DNA from 2 places in the Parvibaculum sp. MBR-TMA-1.3b-4.2 genome. Region 2 is predicted to be linked to the other one. Evidence: predicted binding sites of a transcription regulator. Region 2 holds the regulator's gene; the other holds the start of a gene.
What was found. Region 2 encodes LexA, which represses DNA repair genes until DNA is damaged. Its sites were predicted from a motif close to TGTTCNNNNTGTGTTCNG; they were not measured.

Region 1 (3,811 bases), 2.1 Mb from region 2:
AGTGAAGGCAAAGGACCTTGCCGCGCTGGTCGGCGACGACCGGGGAAAATTCGATTGCTGCATCGATATCGGCTGGCAGGCCATCGACACGATCGGCAATGCCGCGGAGACCGCCAACTGGGTGCATAAACGAGGCTACCGCTCGATCATTCTGGTGACGAGCACCTATCACCTGCCGCGCGCCCGGCTGGAACTCAGGCGCGCCATGCCGGGTGTCGAAATCATGTCCCATCCGGTATTTCAGGATAAGCTGCATCTCGACGGCTGGTGGAACTATCCCGGCACCACGCGGCTGCTCGTATCGGAATACACCAAATATCTGCTGACGCTGACGCATCTGCGCGCGCGCTAGCGGGAGGAAAACGAAGGGGCGTACTTCCTTGCTCTGGCTTCGCTCGACCTTTTTCAACCTGTCCTTCTGGCTGATGTCCATCATCATGTGCATCGCCGCCACGCCGCTCTTTCTGATGCCGCGCGGCTGGACGGTCCGGGCCATGAACCTGTGGTCCCGCCTCACCATGTTCCTGCTCCGGGTCTGCGCAGGGACCCGTTACGAGGTGCGCGGGCGCATACCGGAGGGCGCGGTGCTGATCGCCGCCAAGCACCAGTCCATGTGGGACACGATCATCGCCACCGCCCTGCTGCGCGATCCGGCCATCGTGATGAAAAAAGAACTTCTGATGGTCCCCTATTACGGCTGGTACTCGCTGAAGACGCGCATGATCGCCATCGACCGGGGCTCGGGCTCGGCCGCCATCCGCAAGCTCATCGCGCAGGCAAAGGCCGCGCTGGGGCTGGGACGGCCCGTCCTGATCTTTCCCGAAGGCACGCGCATGGCGCCCGACGCCGCGCCGGACTACAAGCCGGGGGTGGCCGCGCTTTACCGCCAGCTCGACGTCGCTTGCGTGCCGGTGGCGGTGAATTCGGGTATGTACTGGGCACGGCGCGGCTTCGCCAAACGCCCCGGCACAATCGTCATCGAATTCCTCGACCCCATTCCGCCCGGCCTCGACCGCAAGAGCTTCATGGCGGAACTGGAAAAACGCATCGAACCGGCCACCGCGAAACTGGTGGCCGAGGCGCGGGGCGAAACGGCCCTGCTAGAGGCGGCGGACTAGACTTGCGCCGACACGTCTCATGCAGCTGCGGTCCGTCCCGCCACGGCAGGCGAGAACTCTAACAACTTCAATATCTTGAGCCCCTGCGGTCAAGGGACCACAAGGACTCGCGTTCCGGTTGTGTCAGATATAGAATGTGAAACGGCTCGTGGGTGTGTCCCTGCAAAGAACCCCACGAGCCGCTTCGTCAATTGTCATCATGAAAGGAAAACACGATGACACATAAAATTGGGCGTGACGCCCGCAACGGTCAGTTCATTCCCGTCGATGAGGCCAAGCGCAGGCCGAGCACGACGGTAGTGGAAACCATCAAGACACCGCCTAAAAATTCCGGCGGCGGCAAGAAGAAGCGCTAATTCTTCGTCTTCTTCAACTTCTCTGGGCGGGGGCTTTAGCTCCCGCCCTTCATTTTTGAGGCGCTTTCAGAGGTAGAACCGTGCAACCCCCAATCACCATTCAAAAACGTTATGCATTTTGCATCGTACGATATTTCGTACAGATATTTCCTCTCCAAAAATAGGAAATTTCCTATTTTTGGAAAACGCCGTTGCAGGCAGCGCTCAATTCTCCCAAGTTTTTGCCTGATTTTTTCGGTCCAAACTTCTTCAACATCCAAGAACGATACAAGAACATTTATGGACCGATCACAGGATCGGAATTAGGCTCAAGATATGAAACCCATCGCAGAACAGATCTGGGACATGAAATACCGCCTGCATGCGGCAGACGGCACGCCCGTGGACCTCACCGTGGAGGACACATGGAAGCGCGTCGCCAATGCGCTGGCGGCCGCCGAGGCGCCGGAAAAGCGCAGCCTGTGGGCGGAAAAGTTCCATGAGGCGATGGAAGGGTTCCGCTTCCTGCCGGCCGGCCGCATTCTCGCCGGCGCGGGCACCGCGCGCGACGTGACGCTCTTCAACTGCTTCGTGATGGGCACCGTGCCCGACACCATGGCGGGCATCTTCGACAATCTGAAGGAAGCCGCGCTGACCATGCAGCAGGGCGGCGGCATCGGCTACGACTTCTCCACGCTGCGCCCCAAGGGCGCGCCCGTGCACGGCGTGGGAGCGGATGCCTCCGGCCCGCTTTCCTTCATGGATGTATGGGACGCGATGTGCCGCACCATCATGTCGGCAGGTTCGCGCCGGGGCGCGATGATGGCGACCATGCGCTGCGACCACCCGGACATCGAGGATTTCATCGACGCCAAGCGCGAGCCGGGCCGCCTCAACATGTTCAACCTGTCGGTGCTGGCAACCGACCCCTTCATGGACGCGGTGAAGGCGGACGCCGATTGGGACCTCACCTTCAACGGCACGGTCTTCCGCACGCTGAAGGCGCGCGCGCTCTGGGACAAGATCATCGCCGCGACCTATGCCTATGCCGAACCGGGCGTGATCTTCATCGACCGCATCAACAAGAAGAACAATCTCTATTACGCCGAGACGATCCAGGCGACGAACCCCTGCGGCGAGCAGCCCCTGCCGCCCTATGGGGCGTGCCTGCTGGGCTCGATCAACCTCGCCGCGCTGGTGAAGGACCCGTTCGGCGACGATGCCGCGCTCGACGAGGACGAACTCGACGCGCTGGTGCGCACCGCCGTGCGCGCCATGGACAATGTGGTGGACGTGTCGCGCTTCCCCCTGCCCGAGCAGGAGCATGAGGCAAAGGCCAAGCGCCGCATCGGCCTCGGCGTGACGGGGCTTGCCGATGCGCTCATCATGTGCCGGACGCGCTACGGCTCGGACGAAAGCGTGGCGCTCATCCGCAAATGGATGCACAGGCTTTCGCGCGCGGCCTATCTCGCCTCGGTCGATCTCGCCGCCGAAAAGGGCGCCTTCCCGCTGTTCGACGCGGACGCCTATCTGGCGGGCGAGACCATCGCCACGCTGGACGAGGATGTGCGCGAAGCCATCGCCAAACATGGCATCCGCAACGCGCTCGTCACCTCCATCGCGCCGACCGGCACCATCTCGCTTTTCGCGGGCAATGTGTCGTCGGGCATCGAGCCGGTTTTCGCCTATGCCTATACGCGGAAAGTTCTGCTGCCGGACGGTACGCGCCGCGAGGAGCGCGTGAAGGACTATGCCGTGGAGCAGTATCACGCGCGCTTCGGCGAAAAGGCGGAGCTGCCGGATTATTTCGTCAATGCGCAAACACTCTCGCCCGCCGAGCACATCGCCGTGCAGGCCGCGGTGCAGGACTATATCGACAGCTCGATTTCCAAGACGATCAACGTGCCCGCCGACATCTCCTTCGAAGCCTTCAAGAGCGTCTATACCGACGCCTATGAGAAGGGGCTCAAGGGCTGCACCACCTACCGCCCGAGCGATGTGCGCGGCTCCGTCCTCTCCGTGGACGAGGAACCGGCGGCGCAGCCCGAACCGGTACCGGCCCCCGTGACCGAAGACGGCGTGGTGCGCATGTGGCAGCCGCTGCAGCGCGACGAAATCCTTCCCGGCTTCACCTACAAGATCAAATGGCCGGAATCGGACCATGCGATCTACATCACCATCAACGACATCCTGCAGGACGGACGCAGGCGGCCCTTCGAGATCTTCATCAACTCCAAGAACATGGAACATTACGCCTGGACGGTGGCGCTGACGCGGATGATTTCCGCCGTCTTCCGCCGCGGCGGCGACGTGACCTTCGTGGTGGAGGAACTGAAAGCCGTGTTCGACCCGCGCGGC
Region 2 (3,811 bases):
CAAAGTAAGACTGCGTATTCGGCTGAAAAATGTGGCGCTCCAGCCGGGCGAGGAAATTCGCCTCCGCGCCCGTCTCATGCCGCCGCCCGATCCGGTTTTGCCGGGCGGGTTCGACTATGCGCGTCAGGCCTGGTTCGAAGGCCTCGGGGCGGTCGGCTTTGCCTATACCGCCCCGGAGATACTCAGCCCCTCCACGGGAGGTCCGCGGTCCCGGATCGCCGCGCTTCGCAATGCGATCGCCACCCATATCCGGGCGTCCATCGGCGGGCCGGAAGGGGCGGTCGCCGCCGCGCTGGTGACCGGCGAGCGTCGCGCCATCCCGGAAGGCGTGACGGAAGATCTGCGCGCGGCGGGGCTCGCCCATGTGCTGGCCATCTCCGGCCTTCATATGGCGCTGTTCAGCGGCACGCTGTTCTGGCTTGCCCGTGCTGTGCTGGCAGCCGTGCCGGCGCTTGCATTGCGCTACCCGGTGAAGAAATGGGCGGCGCTCGTGGCGTTTTCCGGTGCCGCCTTTTATCTCCTGGTCTCCGGCGGCGCGATTGCGACGCAACGCGCCTTTATCATGGTGACGCTTATGCTGGGAGCGATCCTGCTCGACCGCCCAGCCATCAGCCTACGGAATGTTGCTCTCGCTGCGACTGTCGTTCTGCTGTGGCAGTCGGAAAGCCTGCTGGGCGCCAGCTTCCAGATGTCGTTTGCCGCGGCGGTTGCGCTCGTTGCCTTTTACGAGAGCAAAAGCGTCCAGCGCTTCATCGCCTTGTCGAGGGGCGACCTGCGGGGAGGCCCCGCCCAATGGCCGCGCCTCGTGCTGATCTATTTCACGGGCCTGACGCTGACGAGCATCGTGGCAGGGTTGGCAACGGCGCCCTATGCCGCGTTCAATTTCAACAGGCTCGCCGTTTTCGGGCTGGCGGGAAATCTGGCCGCCATGCCCCTGGTCGGTCTCGTGGTCATGCCCGCCGCCTTGATAGGTCTTTTGCTCATGCCTTTCGGCGCCGACGCACCGGCCTTCTGGGTCATGGGCAAGGGGATCGGCTGGATGTTGACGGTGGCGCATGACGTGGCGCATTGGGGCGGGGCGGACCGGCTTATTCCTTCAGCCTCGCTCGGTGCCCTGGCGCTTGTGACGTTAGGCGGTTTGTGGATTGCCCTGTGGCGTCGCGGCTGTCGCTGGCTCGGCCTGCTGCCTTTGCTGGGAGGCCTTCTGCTCTGGCCGCATCTGTCGCGACCGGACATCTTCATCGGGAGGGAAGGTGGGATCGTTGCCGCGCGCGGGCTCGATGGCGATATCTATCTGACCTCGGCGCGCCCTTCATACACGGCGCAACAATGGTTGCGCATGGAGGGCGACCGGCGAAGCGCGCGCGAGGCGGTATCGAGCACGGAATCTCCATGGCGTTGCGATGCGCGCGGCTGTGCTTTTCACGAAAAAAGCCGTCCCCTTATCGCCTACTCGAAGAGCATCGGCGCTGTCATGGAGGATTGCGAGCTGGCCGACATCATCGTCTCGGCTGTGCCGGTCGGCAGGGCGATCCGAAAGGGCTGCCGCGCCGATCTCATTCTCGACTATTTCGATTTCTGGCGGAACGGGGCGACGACTATTCGTCTGGAGACGGACGGTAAGCCGACAATAGAAACGGCAAGGGCCGCGCGGGGAGCACGGCCCTGGGTTCGTCAGCCCTGATAGGGCAAAAGCGGGAAATCAGTAGCGGCGCAGCAGGCCGACAAGCTTGCCCTGAACCTTCACCCGGTCTGGCCCGAAGATACGGGTTTCATAGGCCGGGTTTGCCGCTTCGAGCGCGATGGAATCGCCCTTCTTGCGCAGCCGCTTCAGCGTGGCCTCATAGCCGTCCACCAGCGCCACGACGATGTCTCCGCTGGTGGCGGTGTCGCATCGCTGAATGAGAACCGTGTCGCCATCCAGAATACCGGCCTCGATCATCGAGTCGCCCTTTACCTCCAGCGCATAATGCTCGCCGGAGCCGATCAGGCTCATCGGCACATCGACCTGGTGGCTTTCCTCCTGCAGCGCCTCGATCGGCGTACCGGCGGCGATACGGCCCATCACGGAAACGGTCAGCGAACGCTCTTCCTGCGACGAGGGCATCAGGTCGTGGCTCGTCTTGCCGCGGCTGCCTTCGATCACGCTGGGAGAGAAGCCTTTGGCCCGATTGGCGGCCAGACTGGGCTGCGAGGATTCCGGCAATTTGAGAATTTCCAGCGCTCTTGCCCGATGCGGCAGGCGCCGGATGAACCCGCGCTCTTCCAGCGCGGAGATGAGCCGGTGAATGCCGGACTTGGAGCGCAGATCCAGCGCGTCCTTCATCTCGTCGAAGCTGGGCGGGACCCCGGACTCCTTCACTCGTTCATGGATGAACATGAGCAATTCATGTTGTTTACGGGTGAGCATCCCGGAACCCCTCCAAGCCTGTGCCGCGCTTGCGTAGCGTTTGAACGCAAATCAGGAACAAAACAAAAACGTCTGAAAGAGTTCTACTTTGGTTCTCCACAAGCGTCAAGCGCCCTGTGGATAATTTTCCGCTTATGCGCGCAACGGGAGAATCTTGACGATTTCCCCGGCTTTTGCCGGTTCGGCATGAGGCGGCCGGACGATCAGGCAGCCGGCCTGGGACAGCGTGGAGAGCATCGAGCTGTCCTGTTTCTCGGCAGCCGTGGCAACGGAAAGCTCGCCGTCGATATGGTCCAGCGCCGCCCGCATATAGTCCTCGCGCGCGCCATTGCCCGGCAGCTCCCGCCCGAGCCGCGCCATGGCGAAATGAGGCCCCGGATTGCCGCCCTGCATCCGCAAGATGGCGGGCTTCAGATAGAGCACCGCGCAGACAAGGGCCGATACCGGGTTTCCGGGCAGGCCGAGCATGGGCAGGTCTCCCAGCGCGCCGAACATCAGCGGTTTGCCGGGCCGCATGGCGACGCGCCAGAACTCGATATCGAGCCCGTCCGGCGTGAGGGCGGATTGCACGAGGTCGTGGTCGCCCACCGATGCGCCGCCCAGCGTCACCAGCATGTCCGCCTGTCTGGCCCGTTCCGCGGTCTCTCGGATGTCGGCTTCTTCGTCCCGCGCGATCCCGAGGTCGAGAGGCTCGCCGCCTGCCTCGGAAATGAGGGCGGCAAGCCCGTCATTATTGGCGGACACGATCTGGTGAGCGGCTGGCTCCTCGCCGGGGCGCACCAGTTCGTTGCCGGTCGAGAAGAAGGCGATGACGGGACGCCGCGCAACCTTCAGCTCACAGACATTCATGGCCGCGGCCAGCGCGATGTCGGCATGGTTGAGCCTTGTGCCATGCAGAATGCCGCTGTCTCCGGTTCTGAAATCGAGCCCCGTCGCACGCACATGATCGCCTGTCCTGGCAGCTTCCCTGACCACGACATGATCGCCGTCGCGCTCGGTGTCTTCCTGAATGACGATAGCGTCGGCCCCGCGGGGCAGGGGCGCGCCGGTGAAGATGCGGACCGCTTCTCCCGCCTTGAGGTCGCCGTCATAGCCCTCGCCGGCGGGAGCCTCGCCCGCCACCTTCAGCCTGGCGGGGAGGTTTGCGGTGTCGATGGCGCGCACTGCATAGCCGTCCATGGCCGAAAGGTCGGCGGGCGGCTGCGTGCGCCGCGCGATGGCGTCTTCGGCGAGAACGCGCCCATGCGCCTGCGACAGAGGCACCGTTTCGGACGGGACCGTATGGAGCGCCGCGAGAATTTTGGACCGCGCGTCGAAAACGGAAAGGAGAGGGGTGTCGGCCATGGGAAAGGCCTTTCAGTCAGTCTGCATTATAGTCGCCCGACTTGCCGCCGCTCTTAT

Region 1: a site for LexA is predicted at 1,733-1,750, ahead of ACSSVQ_RS12245 (adenosylcobalamin-dependent ribonucleoside-diphosphate reductase). Genes of this name have one in related genera too.

The regions. Positions count from the first base shown of each region.
Region 1 covers NZ_JBRJHC010000001.1:2,545,465-2,549,275, reverse strand. The annotation lists gene ACSSVQ_RS12260 (YdcF family protein) at 1-352, shown strand, start outside; gene ACSSVQ_RS12255 (lysophospholipid acyltransferase family protein) at 381-1,118, shown strand; gene ACSSVQ_RS12250 (hypothetical protein) at 1,334-1,474, shown strand; gene ACSSVQ_RS12245 (adenosylcobalamin-dependent ribonucleoside-diphosphate reductase) at 1,790-3,811, shown strand, end outside.
Region 2 covers NZ_JBRJHC010000001.1:477,295-481,105, reverse strand. The annotation lists gene ACSSVQ_RS02590 (ComEC/Rec2 family competence protein) at 1-1,684, shown strand, start outside; gene lexA (transcriptional repressor LexA) at 1,703-2,410, opposite strand; gene ACSSVQ_RS02580 (molybdopterin molybdotransferase MoeA) at 2,543-3,754, opposite strand; gene moaC (cyclic pyranopterin monophosphate synthase MoaC) at 3,771-3,811, opposite strand, start outside.